3 regions of the Streptomyces sp. AM25 genome follow, and region 3 is predicted to be linked to each of the others. Evidence: riboswitches for the same ligand, from Rfam matches in the RefSeq annotation. Region 3 holds a riboswitch; each other region holds the start of a gene.
What was found. A riboswitch is a leader RNA that binds a small molecule or an ion and turns the genes downstream of it on or off. The one in region 3 is predicted to bind magnesium.

Region 1: linked by a shared signal. The riboswitch ahead of ACLHRZ_RS13250 (NRAMP family divalent metal transporter) and the one ahead of ACLHRZ_RS19050 (NRAMP family divalent metal transporter) in region 3 are both predicted to bind magnesium.
Region 2: linked by a shared signal. The riboswitch ahead of ACLHRZ_RS17840 (hypothetical protein) and the one ahead of ACLHRZ_RS19050 (NRAMP family divalent metal transporter) in region 3 are both predicted to bind magnesium.

Annotation. Positions count from the first base shown of each region.
Region 1 covers NZ_JBKIWN010000009.1:126,825-133,864, forward strand. The annotation lists gene ACLHRZ_RS13240 (GlxA family transcriptional regulator) at 1-778, opposite strand, end outside; gene ACLHRZ_RS13245 (NADP-dependent oxidoreductase) at 859-1,791, shown strand; M-box (ykoK) riboswitch at 1,928-2,103, shown strand; gene ACLHRZ_RS13250 (NRAMP family divalent metal transporter) at 2,405-4,060, shown strand; gene ACLHRZ_RS13255 (winged helix-turn-helix domain-containing protein) at 4,318-4,734, shown strand; gene ACLHRZ_RS13260 (hypothetical protein) at 4,721-5,032, shown strand; gene ACLHRZ_RS13265 (hypothetical protein) at 5,085-5,531, shown strand; gene ACLHRZ_RS13270 (ABC transporter permease) at 5,711-7,040, shown strand, end outside.
Region 2 covers NZ_JBKIWN010000012.1:91,191-98,230, reverse strand. The annotation lists gene ACLHRZ_RS17845 (alkaline phosphatase family protein) at 159-1,544, shown strand; gene ACLHRZ_RS17840 (hypothetical protein) at 1,569-1,835, opposite strand; M-box (ykoK) riboswitch at 2,087-2,265, opposite strand; gene ACLHRZ_RS17835 (hypothetical protein) at 2,395-2,691, shown strand; gene ACLHRZ_RS17830 (cation-translocating P-type ATPase) at 2,737-7,040, shown strand, end outside.
Region 3 covers NZ_JBKIWN010000013.1:164,563-171,602, forward strand. The annotation lists gene ACLHRZ_RS19030 (hypothetical protein) at 1-499, shown strand, start outside; gene ACLHRZ_RS19035 (hypothetical protein) at 496-978, opposite strand; gene ACLHRZ_RS19040 (trypsin-like serine peptidase) at 1,269-2,366, shown strand; gene ACLHRZ_RS19045 (trypsin-like serine peptidase) at 2,821-3,528, shown strand; gene ACLHRZ_RS19050 (NRAMP family divalent metal transporter) at 3,745-5,490, opposite strand; M-box (ykoK) riboswitch at 5,819-5,995, opposite strand; gene ACLHRZ_RS19055 (hypothetical protein) at 6,684-7,040, shown strand, end outside.

The DNA.
Region 1 (7,040 bases), on a different contig from region 3:
CGGGGCTCAGGCCCACCTCGGCCCGGAAGCGCCGGGTGAACGTGCGGCGGCTCATGCCCGCGTGCCGGGCCAGGTCGTCCAGGCCGAGCGGCTCGTGCAGCCGGTCGAGGGCCCATGCGCGGGTCGGGGACGTCCCGGCGTCCGGGCTCTGCGGCACGGGCCGTTCCACGTACTGCGCCTGCCCTCCCTCGCGCTGCGGGGGGACGACGCAGTACCGGGCCACCTGGTTGGCGACGCCGCTGCCGTGGTCGCGCCGGATCACGTGCAGGAGCAGGTCGATGCCCGACGCGGCGCCGGCCGAGGTCAGCACCCGGCCCGCGCCCGCGAAGAGGACGTCGGGCGCGAGCCGCACCCGCGGGTACAGCTGCCGGAAGCGGGCGGTGTGGCGCCAGTGCGTGGCCGCGGGGCTGTCGTCGAGGAGACCTGCCGCGGCCAGGACGAAGGTGGCGACGCAGATGCCCACGATCCGGGTCTCCGGCCCGATCAGCGCGAGGGCCGCGGCGGTGCGCGGCGGCAGGTCGTCCGGGCCGGTGACGCGGACGAACTTCTCCGAGGCGGGGATCACCACGGTGTCCGCCTCCGCCAGCACCGACGCGTCGTGCCCGACGGCGATGGTGAAGTCCGCCTCGGTGCGGACCGGCCGGCCGTCCACGGAGCAGGTGACCACCTCGTAGAGCGGCTGCCCGTCCGGCCCGGTGGCCGTTCCGAAGAACCGGGACGCCAGGCTGAGCTCGAACGGAATGACCCCGTCCAGGGCCAGGACCACTACACGATGCATGGCCCGATTCTTGCACACCATGACCTTCGGGCCACTGTTTTCGCAGGTGGTGTTACCCGCACTCTGGGGACATGACCACGATGAGAGCAATGAGCCAGAACACCTACGGCGGCCCCGAGGCCGTGCGCGAGACCGTCGTCGAGAAGCCGGTGCCCGGCCCCTCCCAGGTGCTCGTCCGCGTCCGCGCGGCGGGGATGAACCCGACCGACTGGAAGCACCGCCAGGGCCGCGGCTTCCTCGACCGCCTCCCGATGGTGCTCGGCTGGGACGTCTCCGGCGTCGTCGAGGCCGTCGGCATGGGCGTCACGCTGCACGAGGCCGGCGACGAGGTGTTCGGCATGCTGCCCTACCCGCACGGGGTGGGCTCCTTCGCCGAGTACGTGGTCGTTCCGGCCCGGGCGCTGGTGCGCAAGCCGGCGAACGTCGACCACGTGCAGGCGGGCGCGCTCCCGCTCGCCGCCCTGACCGCCTGGCAGGCCCTGGTGGACACCGCGGACGTCCGCCCCGGGCAGCGCGTGCTGATCCACGCCGCGGCGGGCGGGGTCGGCCACCTCGCCGTGCAGATCGCCAAGGAGCGCGGCGCGTACGTGATCGGCACGGCCAGCGCGCCCAAGCACGCGCTGCTGCGCGAGCTCGGCGTCGACGAGCCGATCGACTACCGGACCGAGGACTTCACCGCGATCGGCCCGGTGGACGTGGTCCTCGACACCATCGGCGGCGAGACGGCCGCCCGTTCCCTCAAGACCCTCAAGCCCGGCGGCCAGTTGGTGTCCATCGCCCTCACCTCGCTCCCCGAGGACATCGACGCGCAGGCCGCCGCCCTGGGCGTCCGGGTCCGCCCGCTCCTCGTCGAGGCCGACCAGGCGGGCATGCAGGCCATCGCCGACCGGGCCGCCGACGGCCGGCTCCGGGCCGTGGTCGAGGCCGCGTTCCCGCTCGACCAGGCCGCCAAGGGGCACGAGTTGGGCGACACGGGCCGGGTCGCCGGCAAGGTCGTGCTCACCGTCGCATAAGCGGACAGACGGGCGATACGGGCCGCTCCTTCCCCCGGGGAGCGGCCCGCATTCTTGGCCACAGGGTCAAGCTTGTGTCAAGTAGTTGCGTTCATGCGCAAGTAAGGGGCTATGCTTCTGAGCGTTCGAAAAGCATCAGGCACCTCGTTCGGTGAGGCGTCTTCACGGACACAGGCCACTGACCCCACGACGTCGAGAGACGCCCAGGGTCAGGACAGGTCTCCCCGGCCTAAGGGGTGACCCCAAGTGGCTGCCCCGCCCTGCGGGGAATACGCCGTGGAGTGCCAAAGCTCTGACGAGTTGGGGTGAACCGGTCATGGAACCGGTCCGCTCCTTGCCGTGTCGTCCGGCGCCCGCGTGCGCCCCGGCCGGGAGGAGGCGAGAGACATGGATGGCTGCAGTTGCAGTAGTCCGGGCCACAGTCGGCCCCGTATCCGCACGTCCTCGCTGACCTCCGGTACGCGGTAACAACCTTTCCTGCGCGCACTTCTGCGCCCTGCACTGCCACCCGTACGGCCAACTGCCGTGCCGGGGTGCTGTGCTGCGCGCTCGCAGGGAGGATCGCTGCTGCGTGCCCCGCTACCTCCCCCATCGGGGGCAAGGGAGGCCCGTCATGACCGACACGATCATCAACCCCACGCCGGCACCGGCGCCGCGCGCCGCCGTTCTCGACGACGCGCACGTCGGTGACATCCGTGGTGCCCTCGGCACCATCAAGCTCGACGACACCGCTCCTCGCAAGGGGCTTTCCGCCAAGCTCAAGACGCTCCTCGCGATTGTCGGCCCCGGCCTGATCGTGATGGTCGGCGACAACGACGCCGGCGCTTTCGACACCTACGGCAACGCCGGTCAGAACTACGGCACCAGCCTGCTGTGGACGCTGCTGCTGCTCGTCCCCGTCCTCTACGTCAACCAGGAGATGGTGCTGCGCCTCGGCGCCGTCACCGGCGTCGGCCACGCGCGGCTGATCCTGGAGCGGTTCGGCAAGTTCTGGGGCGCGTTCTCCGTCATCGACCTGTTTCTGCTCAACGCCCTGACGATCGTTACCGAGTTCATCGGTGTCACACTTGCCGTCGGCTACCTCGGACTGCCCAAGACGGTGAGCGTGCTGGTGGCGGCGGCCGTCGTGATCGCGGCCGCGACCACCGGCTCGTTCCGGCGCTTCGAGCGCACCGCCATCGTGCTGTGCGCGGGCTCGCTGCTGCTCATCCCGATCTACTTCATGATCCACCCGAGCACCGGGACCATGGCCCACGACTTCGTCGTCCCGGGCATGCCGCACGACTCCAAGCTCGCGGACGTCATGCTGCTGATCATCGCGATCGTCGGCACCACCGTCGCCCCCTGGCAGCTGTTCTTCCAGCAGTCGTACGTCATCGACAAGCGCATCACCCCGCGCTTCATGAAGTACGAGAAGGTCGACCTGTGGATCGGCATCATCGTCGTGATCGTCGGCGCCGCCGCCATGATCGGCTTCACCGCCGCCACGTTCATGGGCACCAAGGACTTCGGCAACTTCACCGACGCGGCCGGCATCGCCAAGGGCCTGGAGGACCACGCGGGCAAGCTCGCCGGTGTCCTGTTCGCCATCGCCCTGCTCGACGCCTCGATCATCGGCGCCTCCGCCGTCTCGCTGTCCACCGCCTACGCCCTCGGTGACGTGCTCGGCCTCAAGCACTCCCTGCACCGCGGGGTGCGCGGCGCCAAGGGCTTCTACGCGATCTTCGCCGGCGTCATCCTGGCGGCCGCGGTCATCGTGATCATCCCCGGCTCGCCGCTCGGCCTGATCACCACCGGCGTGCAGACCCTGGCCGGCGTGCTGCTGCCCTCCGCCACGGTCTTCCTGCTGCTGCTCTGCAACGACAAGGCCGTCCTCGGCCCCTGGGTCAACGGCCGCTGGACCAACGCCTTCACGTCCCTGGTCGTCGCCGTCCTGGTCGTGCTGTCCATCATCCTGACCGCCGCGGTGGCCTTCCCCGACATCACCTCCGGCGCGATCCTCGACATCATGGCCGTCTGCGGCGTCGCCGGCATCCTGGCCATCGGCTACGCCGAGGTCCGCCGCCGCAGGAAGGGCTGGGCCCTCGCCGCCCCCATCGACCGCACGGGCAAGGAGAGCTGGCGGATGCCTCCGCTGGAGGAACTCCCCACGCCCGTCATGTCCACCGGCCGCAAGATCGGCATGTCCGCCCTGCGCGCCTACCTGGTCGTGGCCATGGTCCTGGTGATCATCCACGTCGTCCAGCTCGCCATGGGCCACGGTCACTGACAGACGTCCCCGGGGCGGCGTGTCCTCCCCAGTTCCGCCGCCCCGGGGGCCGCTTCGCTCCGCTGGAGGCCGTCCGGCGACTGCGGGCCGGTCCAGCCGGTCGCGCCCACGCGGCGGAGCCGCTGGGGGCACCTCCTGGGGCCACCCCCAGCGGTAGCTGGGGGAGGTGGCCGGAGTAGCTGCCCCGCGCCCCTCCGGGGCGCGACATCTGCCCTGCGCCTCTGACGGGGCGCGACAAAAGTCCGTCAGGAGCAGACATGTCCCTGCGTTACCCGCGCATCATCCGTACCCACCAGGAACGCTCCGCCCCAGTGGCCGTCGAGCCCAAGGTCCGGAAGCCGCAGCTGCCGCACCGGCTGGGCGGGCTGACCGTCGACCCCGAAGCACGCATCGCGACCGCGGATGAGCGGGAACTCCCGCTCACCTTCATGGAGTTCGAGCTCCTGTCCCACCTCGTCGCCAACCCCCGGCGCGTCCACACCCGCCGCCAGCTGCTGACCGTCATCTGGGGGCCGGGCAACTCGAGCGGCGCCCGCACCATCGACGTCCACGTCGCCCGGCTGCGCCGCAAGCTCGGCCCCGACTACCAGGCCCTGATCAAGACCGTGCGACAGGTCGGCTACGCGCTCGACCCGTCGAAGATCCAGGAGGTGTGCCACCATGCGACTCCTTGACCGTCCCCTGTTCCGTCGCCCCGCCCCTCCGCCGCCCGCCGCACCGACCCACGGCACGATCAGCGCCCGGTGCGAGCGCCGCGTCGAGGGCAAGGTCCGGGCCCTGTGCGTGCTCGCCTTCGCGGGGACCGGGGTGCGCCTGAACAGCCTGCACATCATCGAGCCGGACGACAGCGTCACCGTCGTCGTCCGCATCAGCCTCACCCTGTCCGGCCCGGCCGGCGTCGCCCTGGAGCGGCTGGTCGGCCAGCTGTCCCACGAGCCCGGCGTGCGCGACCTGCACTGGCGGCTGCACTAGCCGGCGAACCGAGCAACGATGGGAGGAGAGGCCGAGGAGGTGGTGGTCCGGCATGAAGGTGCCCCGCCTGCACGCCGGTGAGGGTGCGGGGGCCCTGGCGGCCCTGGTGGCGGGCCTGCTGCTCGTCGTCGGGATCAACGCGGCCCTGGCCGGCGACCGGCCGTTCGCCACCGCCGCCTGGACGGCCTCCGGAGCCGTCGCCCTCGCCCTGGCCGCGGGCGTCCTGCACAGCCGCCGCCGCTCCGTCGCGCGCGCGGCGGGGACACCGCTGCCGGAGCGGGTGGACGACGACTGGTTCACCGGACCGACCTTCGAGGGCTTCCCCGCGGAGGCCGTCCGGCCCCTGCTGGAGCGGCCCGGTTCCCCGAGCCGCAGCGAGGTGTGCACCGCGTGGGTGCTCGCCACGCACGGCCACGACGCCGGCTGGATCACGGACCACCTGGATCTTCCCCCGGAGGTGGCCCGGGTGCTCGTGGCGGCCGCTCTACAGCGGGACTGACGGGCCGGCTCTCCGGGCGGGAGAGCCGGCCCGTCGGCGTCCCGTTTGCATACAGATGCGAATCTCGGCAAACTGCCCGATGCCCGACGGCCACCCGCCGTGCACTGCCTTTTCTCGACGCGGCGGGACCGATGCCGGATCATCGGTACACAGGCCGCCGTGTGCTGGGGGTTGTCCCGATGTCCTTCCCGTCGCGATCCGCCGCCTCGCGGGCGTCCCTGCCCTCGCGGGTGGCCGGGCGGTTCTCCCGCCTGTCGTGGGTGGACGCGGTCGTGGCCGCCGCGGTGCTGGTGGGCCTGTACCTGATGCTGAGGGTGGGCAAGGGGGCGACCGTCTCCTTCGACCCGGCGAACGTCGCCAGGGTGGACACCGACCCCGCGAAGCTGCCGTACTACGCGGCGCGGAGCCTGCTGCGGATGTTCACCGCCCTGGCCGCATCCGTCGCCTTCACCCTGGTCTACGGCTACGCGGCCGCCCGCAGCAGGCGACTGGAGCGGATCCTCGTCCCCGCCCTGGACATCCTGCAGTCCGTCCCCGTGCTCGGCTTCCTCTCGGTCGCGGTGACGGGCTTCCTCTCGCTGTTCCCCGGCTCGATGCTCGGCCTCGAATGCGCCTCCATCTTCGCGATCTTCACGTCGCAGGCGTGGAACATGACGTTCGGCTTCTACCACTCGCTCATCACCCTGCCCCACGAACTGGACGAGGTCTCCCGCTCCTTCCGCTTCACCCGCTGGATGCGGTTCTGGAAGGTCGAACTGCCCGCCGGGGCCATCGGGCTCGTCTGGAACGGGATGATGAGCTTCGGCGGCGGCTGGTTCTTCCTCGTCGCCTCCGAGGCGATCAGTGTCTCCGGCCACAAGTACGCGCTGCCCGGCGTCGGTTCGTTCGCGGGCACCGCCATCGCCGAGGGCGACCTGGGCAAGGTCGGATGGGCGGTCGGCACCATGACCGTCATGGTCGTCGGCGTCAACTTCCTCTTCTGGCGGCCGCTGACGGCCTGGGCGGAACGCTTCAAGAACGAGCAGTCCGAGGCCGCCGACGTCCACCGGTCACTGGTGCTGGACTTCCTGCGGCGCTCCTCCTGGCCGCGCCTGCTCGGCCGCGCGGCCCGGCCCGTGGGGGAGGCGCTGGGCCGCGCGGGACGGTTCCTCGGCACCGACGACCGGCCGCTCGCCGTCCGCACGGGCCGCCGCCGGGCCGGCGACCTCGTCTTCGGGCTGGCGTCCGGCGGCCTCGTCGCCTGGGGCCTGTTCGACCTGCTCGGCTATCTGCGGTACCGCACCGGGCTCGGCGTCTTCGGGGAACCGCTGCTGCTGGGCCTGGCCACCCTCGCCCGCGTCGTCGTGCTCGTCGCCGTCGCCACCGTCGTCTGGGTGCCCATCGGGGTGCGCATCGGCTTCTCGCCGCGGCTGGCCCGGATCGCCCAGCCCTTCGTCCAGATCCTCGCCAGCTTCCCCGCCAACTTCCTCTTCCCGCTGGCCACCTGGTTCTTCCTGAGGACCGGGCTGT
Region 2 (7,040 bases), on a different contig from region 3:
CGCAGGGACTCTGTGCCTCCTTTTCCCGGAGCTGTCACAGAATCACGAAGCGGCCCGGCTCTATGCCATCGTCATGCCTGTTGGCCACCGGGGAAGGAAGTACAGACGGAGTGGGTCGGTTCAGGATTCCTCGTGGTGTGGCTGCAGACGGCGAGTGGATGTCGTTTCTTCCGTCCTGTGTACGGCGTGCCGTCGCAGCGGGGCGCACTCGGGGCGGTTCGCTCAAAGATGTGGAGCACGTCGTTTTCCTGATGCAGGAGAACCGGTCGTTCGACCACTATTTCGGCACTCTCGGAGACGTACAGGGTTTTGACGACCCGAGTGTCCTCAAGCTGCCGAACGGCCGCAGTGTCTTCCACCAGCCGGACACGGCGAACCCCCAGGGGTATCTGCTGCCGTTCCGGCTGGATACGCACAGGACGAACGCTCAGGCCATCTCGTCGCCCAGCCACGCCTGGGAAGTACAGCACCAGGCCTGGAACGGCGGGAAGATGGACCAGTGGATGCCCGCCCACCGTGAGGCCGACAAGGCCAACGCGCCTTATGTGATGGGCTACTACACCCGCGCGGACCTTCCCTTCCATTTCGCGCTCGCCGAGGCATTCACGGTGTGCGACAACTACCACTGCTCGGTGATGGGGCCGACGTGGCCGAACCGGCTGTACTGGATGTCCGGCACCATCGACCCCGGCGGCACCCGGGGCGGCCCGGTGATCACGAACAACTACCCGCCGACGTTCTACCAGTGGACCACCTACGCCGAACGCCTGCAGGCAGCAGGAATCAGCTGGCAGGTCTACCAAGGGCAGGACAACGGGTCGTTCAGTGTCCTCAACGGGTTCAAGGCGTTCAGGGAAGCGCAGCCCGGGAGCCCGCTGTACGAGCGTGGTATGCGCAGGCTGCCGGACGGGGCCTTCGAAGACGACGCCCGTAACGACCAGTTGCCCGCTGTCTCCTGGATCATTCCCTCCACCGCCGCATCGGAGGAACCCGACGCCCTGCCGGCAGCAGGGGCGGATTTCATCGCGCAGAAGATCGAAGCGATCGCCTCGAACCCTCACGTGTGGGCCAAGACCGCACTCATCATCAGCTATGACGAGAACGGCGGCCTCTTCGACCATGTCCCCCCGCCCGTACCCCCGGCCGGTACACCGGACGAGTTCGTCGAAGGCCTGCCGATCGGCGGCGGCTTCCGCGTACCCGCTTTGATCATCTCGCCCTGGACAGTGGGCGGACGGGTTGCCGGCGAAGCCTTCGACCACACCTCCTGTCTGCGCTTCCTGGAACGCTGGACCGCAGCACACGGGACCGAGGTCGAAGAACCCAACATCAGCGCCTGGCGAAGGCGGACGTTCGGCGACCTCACCTCCGCCTTCGACTTCACCCGAACCGCCCGCACGCCGCCGCGGCTGCCCGCCGATACCGAGGAGCAGCTCGCCCGAGGAGCGACCAAGGCATCCCTCCTGCCCCGGCCCACATTCCCCACCACTCGTCAGAAGCTGCCCCATCAAGAACGCAAACGGGCCTCGAAGCGTACGCGCTGAAGCATGACGAATGAGTGCGCGCGGTCAGGCCACAACCCCCGCGGGGCCGCAACGCGAACCCTGCACCGGGTTCTCCAGCGACTGCTGCATGATGTCGACGGCCAGCGGGAGCATCAGGCGGGCGAGGAGGCCCGCACCGGCGGCGTCGGCCATGCCGTCGAGGACGGGACCGGCGTAGGCCAGAGCCCGGCGCAGGGCGGGGCGGAGCGAGTCGGAGGTGAAGTCGGGCAGGACGAAGCTGAGGGTGAGGCCGGTGGCGGCAGCGTTCGGCCACGTCAGTTGAATGCGCACAGCAGTCTCCGGGCAGGACGTACCCGGTCGCGGACGGACACGTGGAACCGCCGCGCAGCATGCCCGGGCAGTCTGTGGGCAGGAGACAGTGCGCGAAGGTCAGTTGATGCGTCGGCGACGGGTGGACGATGACGGGCGAGTTGAGCCGGAAACAGGCTCCGGACTATGCCAGGGACTCAAGCCCCTCACCTCCTCGCGGCCTGGGCACTCGCGGGTGCCGGACATGGGCCGAGGAGCCTCCGCGACGCGGGAAGGCACCTCTCTCGTCACGGCTTCAGCACTGCACGGCGTATTCCCGGCCGAGATTGGCCGGGCAGCCACTTGGGCGCACCCCTTAATCCGGAGTGAGCTGTCCTGACCCGGGGCGTCTCTCGACGTTCGGGGTCAGTGGCCTGTGTCCGCGCAGAAGCCTCACCCAACGAGGTGCTGCGTACATCGAGAATCACGAAAATCCACGGTCGCTGTCAAGGAACGTTTAGGAAAACAGGAGATGGCGCAGGTTAACGCCGGTGGACAGGTTCACGCCGGAACCGTGCCCTCATCCGGAACAGGAGATTTCATGAGCAAGAGCGCCGATTTACAGCCCTCGTCCTCGTCGCGCCCGGCCGGGCCGCTGGGGGCGGTGCTGTCGGTGATGGACCGCGTGCCCGGTGCCGGCCTGGTGAAGGGGGCTGCGAACGGGGCGTTGGACGTGGTCGGTTCGGTGTCTCCCCGGGCACGTCGGGCAGCGGTGTACACCGGCGTCGGCATCCTGGGCGCGGTGGGGCTCGTCGAGTGGCCGGTGGCGGCGGCGGGCGCCGCGGTGGTGTGGCTGACGCAGCCGAAGCCGCAGGACGGCGGCGCCGCGGCCGACTGACCGCCGGGCAGTAGCCGTCGGCTGCCCGGCCGTTCCGGGCACAGCATGTCTTCTCCGCACCGTGGCCACAAACCGGTGCGGACTTCTCATGAGAGTAGGACAGTGGTTCTGCGTTTGCTGGCCGGCTTACCCGTGGCCGGTCTTGGTTCGGCACTCAGCGCTCCGGCCCGGGCCGCGGGCCGTCTCGTCCCGTCGGCCGACGTACTCATATGCGGAGCGGCCGAGTTGGCGTCGGTCGGTGTGCGCGCCGCGGCAGGCGGGGCGGCCGAGGCATCGGCGACGGCCGTGCGTGTGGCCCGCGTGGCCCGTAACGCGCTGGTGCCCGGCGACGGTTGCTGGCGTGCGGGGAGCAGGCTCCAATTGCCCTTGCGCCCGCACCCCGAAGCCGCCCACGTGCCACGGCTGGAGGAGGCCGCGGAGAAGGTGGCGGCCGCGTTGCTGGAGCACCCCGAGGTGCTCCTCGCCTACTGGGACGGCGGTCTGTCCCGGCTGGTGGTGCAGGTGGCCGAGCAGGATGTGGTCGGTGCGGTCGAGCGCCGGACGGCGGAACTGGCCGCCCGGTACGGGCTGGAGCACTCCGACGAGACGGAGAAACCTTACTCTCCCCATCCCGCGAGCACCGCCGATGTGCGCGCTGCGGCCGTACTCCTGGCCTGTGATGCGGCGGGTGTCGCCACGGCGGTGGCGGCACAGGTGCTGCGGATGCAGAAGTCCCCGCGGCTGGTCACCGCGGCGGTGACGCTGCTGCGGGAGGACTCCCGGGTGCGTGGCGTGCTGCGCCGCCGGCTCGGCGCGAACGGGACCGACCTGGTGCTGGCCGCGGTCAATGCGGCCACGCACGGTCTGGGGCAGTCGCCGACGGCGCTCGTGCTGGACGGAGCCCTGCGGGCGGGCCAGTTGGCGGAGGCGCTGGCCCGGGCCGCCGCCTTCGACGCCGCTCACGACGACATCTGCGTCCCGGACCGGCCGAGCATGTCCGGAGCCGGGGCGTCCAGACCGCCGCTGCGGCCGACCCCGGGCGAGGAGTACGCGGACACCGCGGTCACCGGCAGCCTGGTGGGCGCGGCCGCGACGCTGGTGTTCACCCGCAGCCCGGCGGGGGCCGCGGAAGCGGTCCTGGCCGGATCGCCGAAGGCTGCGCGCTACGGCCCGGCGGCCTTCACCGCCGCCCTGGGCAGTGCGCTGGCTCAGGGCGGCATGCTGGTCCGCAGCGTCGAGCGGCTGCGTCAACTGGAGCTCGTGGACACCGTGGTCCTCCACCCCGGCGCCCTGCGCGGCGCACGGCGGACGGTCCTCGATGTCGATCCCGGCGCGTCGTCGTGGGACCACGACCGGCTCTGGCACGCGGCGACCGCGGCGCTGCACCGCGCCACCGAGGAGGTGGCAGGTGACGTCGACGAGCCTGTCGTGAGTCTGCGTTCGGCATCCGGCGACGAGCCTGCCGACTCCGGTCGGATGGTCGCGTCCGCGGGCGGGGAGGGCGTGGGCACCGTGCTGGTCGGGTGGGAGCTCGACCCGCTTGCCGAGGCGGTGCTGGACGCGGCCCGCCGGGCCGGCCTGAGCGTGGTGATGGTGGACGATCCTTCACTCGGCGAGTTCGCGTCGCTGGCGGACACCGTCGTCGCCCCCGAGCGGCCGTTGGCCGAGGTCGTGCGCGAACTGCAGGCGGACGGCAGGGTCGTGGTGACCGTCACGCGCATCGGCCGCGAGGACACCGGGGGCCACGAGGTGCTCGCGGGCCTGCTGGCCGGTGATCTCGCCGTGTCCGTCACCGACGAGCGCAGCGCCGTGGTCTGGGGTGCCGACGTCCTGGCGCTGAACGGGCTGGAGGGGGTGTGGCGGCTGCTGGCAGCCGCTCCCGCCGCACGGGCCGTCAGCCGCCGTTCCAGGACCCTGGCCCAGTCGGGTGCGGCGCTGTCCGGGCTCCTGGTGGTCACGGGAGGCTCGCCGGCCCGGCGCGTGCTCCTGCCGGCCGGGGTCCGGCTCAGCCCCGTCAACGCCGCTGCCGGCGCGGCCCTGTTCTCGGGCTGGCGGGCCGCGTACGGGACCGTCGGCCGCAAGACGCCCCGCCCGGGACCGCGCATACCGTGGCACGCCCTGCATCCCGACGAGGCGCTGTCCCGGCTGGCGAGTACCCCTCGTACCACTCCCACCGTGCTGTCCAGGCTGCGTGCGAGCGCGGATGCCGCGGCCCGGCTGCCGGTGTTCGCGCCGACGCGTATGACGATGTCCTTGTGCACGGCCGTACGTGCGGAACTCGACGATCCGCTCACGCCCGTGCTCGCGGTCGGTGCGGCTGCGTCCGCGGTTCTCGGCTCCGGCGTCGACGCACTGCTGGTCACCGGGGCGTTGGGGATGAACGCCGTGGTGGGCGGGGTGCAGCGGCTGCGTGCCGAGCACGCCCTGGCAAGGCTCTCGGTGGGGCAGCGGCAGACGGCCCGGCGGGTCACCGGCGCCCGGAAGGGGACGACGACGATCGTGGACGCCGCCCGGCTGGCACCGGGCGATCTGATCGAGCTGGCCACGGGCGACGTCGTGCCGGCCGATGCCCGGCTGCTGGACGCCACCGACCTGGAGGTCGACGAATCCGCCCTGACCGGCGAGTCGTTGCCGACCCGCAAGCAGGTGGCCGCCACCCCCCGCGCGGCCGTGGCGGACCGCGGCTGCATGGTCTACGAAGGCACCACCGTGGTCGCAGGCCGCGGCCGGGCCGCCGTGGTGGGCACCGGTGAGCAGACCCAGGCGGGACGCGCCGCGTCCCTGGCCTCACGGGCCCCGGCCGCGGCAGGGGTGCAGGCACGGCTGCAGGAGCTCACGAAGAAGGCGCTGCCGCTCACCCTCGCCGGCGGGGCGGCCGTCACGGCGCTGTCCCTGCTGCGCGGCCGCTCGGTGCGCGAGGCCGTCGGCGGCGGCGTGGCGGTGGCGGTGGCCGCGGTCCCGGAGGGGCTTCCCCTGGTGGCGACGGTCGCGCAGATGGCCGCCGCCCGCAGGCTCAGCCGGCGCGGGATCCTGGTGCGCACCCCCCGCACCCTGGAGGCGCTGGGCCGGATCGACACCATCTGCTTCGACAAGACCGGCACCCTGACCGAGAACCGTCTGCACGTCGTCCGCCTCGTCACCGCCGAGGGCACCGCCTACGCCGCCGACTCCCCAAGCGCCGCAGCGGTGTTGCAGGCCGCGGCCCGCACGTGCCCGCGCCCCGACGGAACGGGCGTGCACGCGCACGCCACCGACGAGGCCGTACTGGCCGCAGCCCCGGACGACCCGGACTGGACCGAGACCGACGCCCGGCCCTTCGAGGCCAGCCGCGGCTACGCAGCAGCCATCGGGCACACCGCAGACGGCGACGACGCACGCGTACTGGTGGTCAAGGGGGCGCCGGAGATCGTGCTGCCGTGCTGCACGGACGTCCCTGCCGATGTGCAGGAGAGCGCGCAGTCCCTGGCGTGCCAGGGGCTGCGCGTGCTGGCCGTCGCCCGGCGCCGGTTCACCGTCGACGAGGCGGCCGACATGCTGGACAAGCCGCTGGCGGGGCTGGAGTTCCTGGGGTTCGTGGCGCTGGCCGACACCCCGCGGGCCGACTCCGCTCCCCTGGTGGCCGGGCTGCGCCGGGCCGGCCTGCGGCCGGTGATACTGACCGGCGACCACCCGCAGACCGCCCGGGCCATCGCACTGTCCCTGGGCTGGCCGCAGGACGTCGGCGTGGTCACCGGCGACCGGCTGTCCGCCCTCGACCGGGCCGGAAGAGCCGAACTCCTGCGGGACTGCGGCGTGGTGGCCCGCGTCGCCCCGGAGCAGAAGCTCCAGGTCGTCGAGGCGCTGAGGGAGGCCGGACGCGTGGTGGCCATGGTCGGCGACGGCGCGAACGACGCCGCGGCCATCCGCGCCGCCGACGTCGGCATCGGCATCGCCGCCCGCGGCTCCGCCGCGGCCCGCAACGCCGCCGATCTGGTCATCACCGGCGACGAGCTGTCCGTCCTCGTCGACGCCGTGGCCGAGGGCCGGGCCCTGTGGCGCAGCGTGGCCGACGCCATCAGCATCCTGATCGGCGGCAACTTCGGCGAGGTCGGCTTCACCGTGCTCGGCACCCTGCTCGACGGCGCATCCCCGCTCTCCACACGCCAGTTGCTGCTGGTCAACCTGCTCACCGACATGTTCCCGGCCATGGCGGTGGCCGTCACGCCACAGGACGAGGAACCGGGTGAAGAAACGTCTCTCTCCGGTACGGCCCCGGTGGGCGTCGCCGCCCTCGGCGCCCCGCTGACCCACCAGATCCGCCAGCGTGGCGTCATCACCGGACTCGGCGCGACGACGGCGTGGCTGATCGGCCGCTTCACCCCGGGCACGGC
Region 3 (7,040 bases):
GAGCGGCTGGTGGCGTGTGGTGACGTCGGTGTTCATGCAGAACGGCGGGTTCTTCGGGGCGGTCTGGAACATCGCCACTCTGGCGGCGACCGCCGCGCTGGCGCAGTGGTTCTGGCGCGGCCCGCTGATGCTGGCGCTGTTCGCCGGGGGCATTCTGCTGCCCCAGCGGATCGACGAGCTGTTCGGCGAGAGCGCCCGCAGTACCGACCCGCGCAACTTCGCCGGCAGCTCCGGTGCAACGTACTTCCTGGCCGCCACCCTCGCAGCGGGCCTTCTGCTGACCAGCACCGACACCAAGCGCCGGCTACTGGCAGCCGGCGCGCCCGCGGCCGGGCTGGCGATGTGGCTGGCCCAGGAGAACGGGCACGGGCTGGTGACCGTCTACGGATTCCTCCTGGGCGCCGCCGTGCTGCTCCTCACCCGTCGGTCGCCGTATCGGCCGGTGCCCGCTATGGCCGTACCGGCGGACGAGACCTGCCGCACCCCGGCGCCGCGCTAGGAGGACCGGGATGCCTCGTCGAGGATGTACTCGATGAGGGGCAGGAGTTCGGTGACGAGGCCGCGTGCGGTGTCCATGTCGAGGAGCGGCAGGTTGATGACCAGCCTGTCACCGGCGAGGCAGCTGGTGCCGCGCGAGGTGGCCAGCGCCATCACGCTGTGGGCCCGCCCGTAGGCCCTCACCGCCTCGGCGATGCCCGGCACAGGCCGGCAGTCCTCCAGGAGCGTCATGCCCTCCGGCACGATGTCGCCCGGCCGTGCCCCCACGCGGCCGAGCGTGATGATCAGGTCGAAGCCCAGGACGTCCAGGTTCTTCACCTGCACCCGGGTGTCGGCCTGTTCGATGTAGCAGCCGGCGGTGAACCCGGCCTTCTCCAGGATTTCGGCGACCGGCAGACTGAACGCTTCCTCGTAGCCGTCCTCGATCCGGTCATGATCGATGACGAAGATCGCTGCGCGACGCCGGGGTCTCGTGGGCATGCGGGCAACCGTAGATCCGGAGCATGAGCTTCGGGAGAGGGCGTGCTCCCGGGCAGGGCGCACCACCCCGGGGCCCGGGGGCAGAACGATGTCCCGTCGGGCTCTGGCTCCGGTGGTGAGCGCGACACCGGGCGAGGATTCGGCCGGTAGCTGCTCAGCGGGGCAGGCAGCCGTTGGGAGGCATCCTTCGTGTCCATGCCGCACCAAAAGGCGTTGAGCATATCGTCAGTTCGCCCAACGGAAGGCCGACAAAGGCCCGTTGCGGCGGAGGCCCTGCCCAAGGAGGTTCAGTGCCCGTACGAGCAAGATGGCTGATAGGTGTGGCACTCGCGCTGTGCGCGGATGCGCTCGGTGTCGGCTGGGGTCCATTGACGCCGGCATCCGCCGGGCAGGATGCAGGCGTCAGCGTTGTGCAAGCGGTTCGTGAGGAAACCCGGCTGTCCTCCGGCCTGTTGGATTCCCTGCCCCCGCCGGGCCCCGCGCGGATGCGCGAGGAGGAGACGTACTGGACAGCCCAGCGCATGGCCAACGCGGCCCCTCTCGGCCTGGCGGGCATTCTTCGCCTGGCCAAGGCCCCGTCGCCCGCTGCCTGGCAACCTGCCCGCACTCATGCGGCTCCCCGCATGGCCCAGCACTTCGAGGGGTTACCCATGGTGGGAACCTTCTTCTTCGACGGCAGTCCACTCGGCCGCGGGGCCACGTACTGCACGGGCAGCGTGGTGCACAGCAGCGGTCACGGTCTCGTCCTGACGGCCGGGCACTGCGCCATCGGCCTCACGCGCGCCAAGCACGCGATCTTCGTGCCCGACTACCGTTTCGGCTCCTCCTCCGCCGCGCAGCCCTACGGGATCTACCCGGTGACCCGCATCTTCGTGGATCCGCGGTACCGGACCAACACCAAACAAGCAGCATCGGACCTGGACCTGGCCTTCGTCCAGGTCGCCGCGAACGGCAAGCACAGGACGGCCGAAGCCGCCGTCGGGGCTCTGACGTTCACCCGGACCCCGGGCTACGACAACCGCGTCACGGTGATCGGATATCCCGGCTCCTCCACGGTCAACCGGGGCCACAAGGCGGTGCACTGCGACGTCACCACCAGCCGGCTGCCGGGCTTCCGGCAGATGCAGATGACGTGCGGAGGCTTCTACGGAGGCGTCTCCGGAGGCCCGTGGATCACCGGCTACAACCCCGCCACACGGACCGGAAAGGTCATCGGGAACGTGGGCGGCTACAACGGCGGCGGGAACGACGCCAACGACGACAGCATCAGCTACTCGCCCCTCTACGGCAAGGACGCGCAGGACCTGTACGACGACGCCACCGCAGGCCGCACCGTCCGCCGCCCGCACCCCTACAACGCCGGCGCCGGCAACGCCCGCACAGCATGACGAATCCGCCCGCGCCGAACCAGCGGCACGGGCGGATTCCCTCACGGTAAGACGGTACCGAACCGCCCCCGTCCTGCGTATCAATGCCACCTTGACCCAAGTCACCTGCAGGCACAGCACCTTGCCTCCGCCCCTGATATCTCCTCGCCGACCTGGCGCGCCGGCACAGGAACGCGCCGCCACCCCTCCCCCGGCGCCACGTTGAACACCTGCAATTCCCCTGGGAACAGAAGTAGTTGTGGCCAAGCACCCCTGAGCCAAGCGGTATGTGCCCTAGCATCCGGCCATGCGCTACAGGTCTGCAATGACACTCGCCATGCTCGCCGCGCTGGCCGCTGTATCAGGTTGTGCCTCTGATGACACACCGGATCACAACAGCCTAGGCTCCACACGGCCCTCGTCCTCAGCGGCCGCGAGCGCGTCGGGGCGCGCGAATGGCTGGACCGTCCACCGCATGCGCAGCGCTCGGCCCTTCCGTCATCAGCCGGGCGTCTCGCACACCCCTCCGCCGACCGCGTCCAACGCCCGGGTGGGCGCGGTGTTCAGCCACGACGGCAGCGGTGACCACTTCTGCACCGGGAGTGTCGTGGACAGTCCCGGCAAGTCCGTGGTGATCACTGCGGCACACTGCCTCCACGCGGGGAAGGGCGGCGGCTACAAGACGGACCTGGCATTCGTCCCCGGCTACCGTGACGGCCAGACGCCCAACGGGATTTGGACGGTCGGGAAGATGGTCGTCGACGATCACTGGATGCAGTCGTCCGACCCGGACTATGACGTGGGGTTCGTCGTCACCGACAAGCTCAACGGCAAGCGGATCGCCGAGGTGCTGGGCGCCAACCGCTTCGGCTACAACGCCGGCTACGGCAACCGGGTGCAGATCACGGGCTATCCGGACAGTGGGCAGGACCCCATCTCGTGTGCCAACAAGACGGTGCAGTTCCAGCCGGACCAGATGAAAGTGGACTGCACCGGCTACAGCAGCGGGACCAGCGGGAGCCCCTGGCTCGCCCACTTCGACAGCAATACCCACACCGGCCAGGTCATCGGTGTCATCGGTGGCTACCAGACCGGCGGCGACACCGATGACACCTCCTACAGCCCCTACTTCAACGACGCCATCAAGTCCCTGTACGACAAGGCTGTCAGCCAGGAGAGCTAGCGTCCGCACACCACTTGCCAGCCCCTTCCACGGCAGCGGGACCGCCAGGCCCAGCATCTCCGTCCCAGGCGCCATGAAGGAGCAGCCGCCCGGCAGTAACCCGGGCGGAGGCTCCTGAGGCGACATCTTGGCCTCGGGAGCCTCCACCCGTCGCCACACGGTGCAGCAGGGGCAACGACGGCCGTTCGCGACCGCACCTCGCGCCCGACGGAACTATCAGTTCCCGGTAGCCAGTTGGGCGATCCTGACGATGACCAGGACGACCGCCACGACCAGGTAGCCACGCAGGGTGATCAGGCCTGCCTTGCGCAGCGGTGAGAACTTCGGGCGTTGGAGGGTGGACAGGTCAGGCGTGCGCCAGAGCATCCGATCGGTCTCCATCAAGACCCGGAAGCGTTCGAGCGGCGTGGTGACGACCATCCCGCCTCGCTCCGCCGCGCGGAGCCGTGCGGCAGCTTCTGCTGCGGCGATTCGGGAGGCCTGGCGTGAGCGCAGGGCGACGAGGGTTCCGCCGACGAGGCCGAGGGCAGTCCCGGCGGCGAAGCCGGTCTCCAGTTGCGTGGTGGTCAGGCCGGGGAAGAACGTGGCCGCGGTCAGCGCCAGCGACAGCAGTACCAGGCACCAGACGATGACACCCGCGACGACGTTCTGCCGGACGCTGTTCACCCAGGGGCCCAGCACGGGGCGGTCGTTGCAGAGCAGGACCAGGAAGACGGTCGCCGAGGGGAGCAGCACCCCTGCCAGGGCCTGTACTCCCTGGGTGATCAGGCCCTGGATGTGGTCGTCGGAGACGAGGGTGATGGTGGCGGCGATGCCGATCAGGAATGCGTAGCCGATATAGAACAGCGGTGCCTCGGAGATCTTCCAGTGCAGTGAGTGCCGCCTTTTGAAGGTGTCTCCGAGGGAGTAGGTGGTGGCAAGTCCCACGGCGTTGGCGCCGATGAGGGCGGCGTCCAGCAGCACGGTCGCGAACAGGGCGCCCAGCGCCGGTCCGCCGTGCTTGCGCAGCCCGTCCGCCACCCCCGCGGCATCACTGAACTGCCCCGCCAGATCGGTGCCGTGGAACACGAAAGCCGATGTCGCCATGATCGCCACTGCTCCGGCCATGACGACGGCGATGCCGATCCACAGGTCGGCGCGCTCGTAGCGGATCCAGCGCGGGGTGATCCGTTTGTCGACCACGTTGGACTGCTGGAAGAACAGCTGCCAGGGGGCCACCGTGGTGCCGACGATGGCGACGATGACCAGCAGGAGTGTCGAGTCGAGCCCGCCCGGGAACTGCGGGATGAGCCCCTGCGCGGTCGTGCCGGCCTTGGGGTGGGCCATGAGCGCCATGGGGAACATCACCACGTTCACCGCGATGAGGAGGAAGAGGAACCTCTCCCAGCGCCGGAAGGACCCGCCGGCCACCACGGCGAACAGCAGCACCGCGGCCAGCGGCACCGCAACGTAGTTCGGTATCCCGAAGTAGCCGAGCGCCTGTGAGACTCCGATGAACTCCGTCACGATCGTCAGCGCGTTGACCAGGAACAGATCGCCGACACTGAACGAGCCCCAGAACTTCCCGAACCGCTCGAAGATCAGCCGCGCGTGCCCGACCCCGGAGACCGCACCCAGCCGGACCACCATCTCCTGGTTGACATAGAGCACCGGAATCAGCAGCACCAGCGTCCACATCAGCTTCATGCCGTAGTTCTGGCCGGCCTGGGCGTACGTCGCCACGCCGCCCGCGTCGTTGTCACCGACCATCACGATCAGCCCCGGCCCCATGATCACCAGCAGGGTCCGCAGCCGTTGCCCCCAGGAGCCCCGCCGGCCGGTGTCGTGCCGGCCGATCGTGCCCAGCGCACCGACGATGTCCCCGGTGTGGGCACTGTCCAGGACAGCCGTGTTGCCCGGGGCAGCACTCTGCTCCCTTCCAGGATCCGGCCCGGGGTCCGGACGCACGGTGCCGTAGTACATGTCACTACCTCCCAGAACTGCGAACGGGCGCACTCGGGCAGACCCGTATGAAGACGTGGCGAAATGCCGCCGTATGAAGGCAGGCGAAATGCGCGTGACGACACGGCGGACGACAGCCGGACCGGAGCACGGATAGACCGATGCCTATCGGAATGCCGAATTCACGCCATGTGCACGTGCGTTACACGCAATAAGCGGGCTCAGAAGAGCACCGTGGTGCGCCCGGAACGAGAGCGACACCACCTATCACCGTCAGGACTCACCCTGACCACCCCCAATCCAGCACCCGCCGACCACCCCGGAGCACGGGGAAGCCGGCCTTCCCTGGACGGCACCCTCCACGTAAGAGCTTCGGCACTGCACGGCGTATCCCCACCCGACGGGCGGGAAGCCACTTGGGGTCACCCCTTAAGCCGAGGAGACCTGTCCTGATCCTGGGCGTCTCTCGACGTCGTCGGGTCAGTGGCCTATATCCGCACAGACGCCTCACCGAACGAGGTGCCTTATTTCAGCCACTGCGGACGCTACCTCACTCGCGCCGACGCGCAAGTGAACGCGCTCCCAAGAACTCACCATGAAATTAGAGAAGTTGTGGATTCCCTGTGATCGGGCAACGGCTAGCCGCCTGCAGCGTGACGGGACGACGTCCATGGCCGCGCGTGTCCGACAGCGGTGGCCGAGAGAAAACACCTCAGCTCCGCTGCCCATCTCATAGCCCGGCGCAGCCCATTGAGCCGCGGCATGAGAGTGCCGCACCGCCCGGGGCGGTGCATCGGAACCGAGAAAGGCAGGATCGTTTCAGCCGCGCTCAGGCCCTTCCGCACGCCGATCGGAGCCAGATTCCTGTGCCACGCCGAGGACCGGCCCGTACCACAACTGCCTGCCCCGGCCAACGGATTGCACCCCACGAAGAGCGCATCCTTTACGCCACACGGCGCGAAACGAATTCCACGCAACCGTGCGATGCAGTTGTTCGATTGCGGGAACGGTGATGGCCCCGCAAGCATCGTGGGCCTGCCGGCATCCCGGTACTCCCGGAGATACGGCTGATGCGCACAGGCCTCTTCTCCCGCCGTACGGCCTCGTCGTCACCGTTGTTCTGGCCGTGGGGATCTCGGGAGTTCCAGCCGGCTTCGTTCCACCTCCGGCACAATCTCATCCGAGAGGAAAACATCATGCGTTCATCCCTGCGTATGGCTGCGATAGTCCCGTTGGCAGCCTCCGGGCTCCTGGTGGGATTCACCGCACCGGCCAACGCCCAGACGCCCGCCGCCACCACCGTCAACAGCTCCGCCGCACTCAACAGCGACGGAACGATCACGGTGACCGGGACCTACACCTGCGCCCTGGCGCCCGCCTCCAACTCCTCCCCGACCGTGGCCGTCCAGGCCTCCGACGGCAAGAACGTCTCCGGCCAGGCCTCACAGTCCGAAAACGCCTCCACCTGCCCCGGAACCTCCCAGCCGTACAGCATCAACATCGCGCCGACCGGCGGAAGCTGGACCAACGGCGACCGCATCCAGGTCACGGTGAACTTCACCAACCAGGGA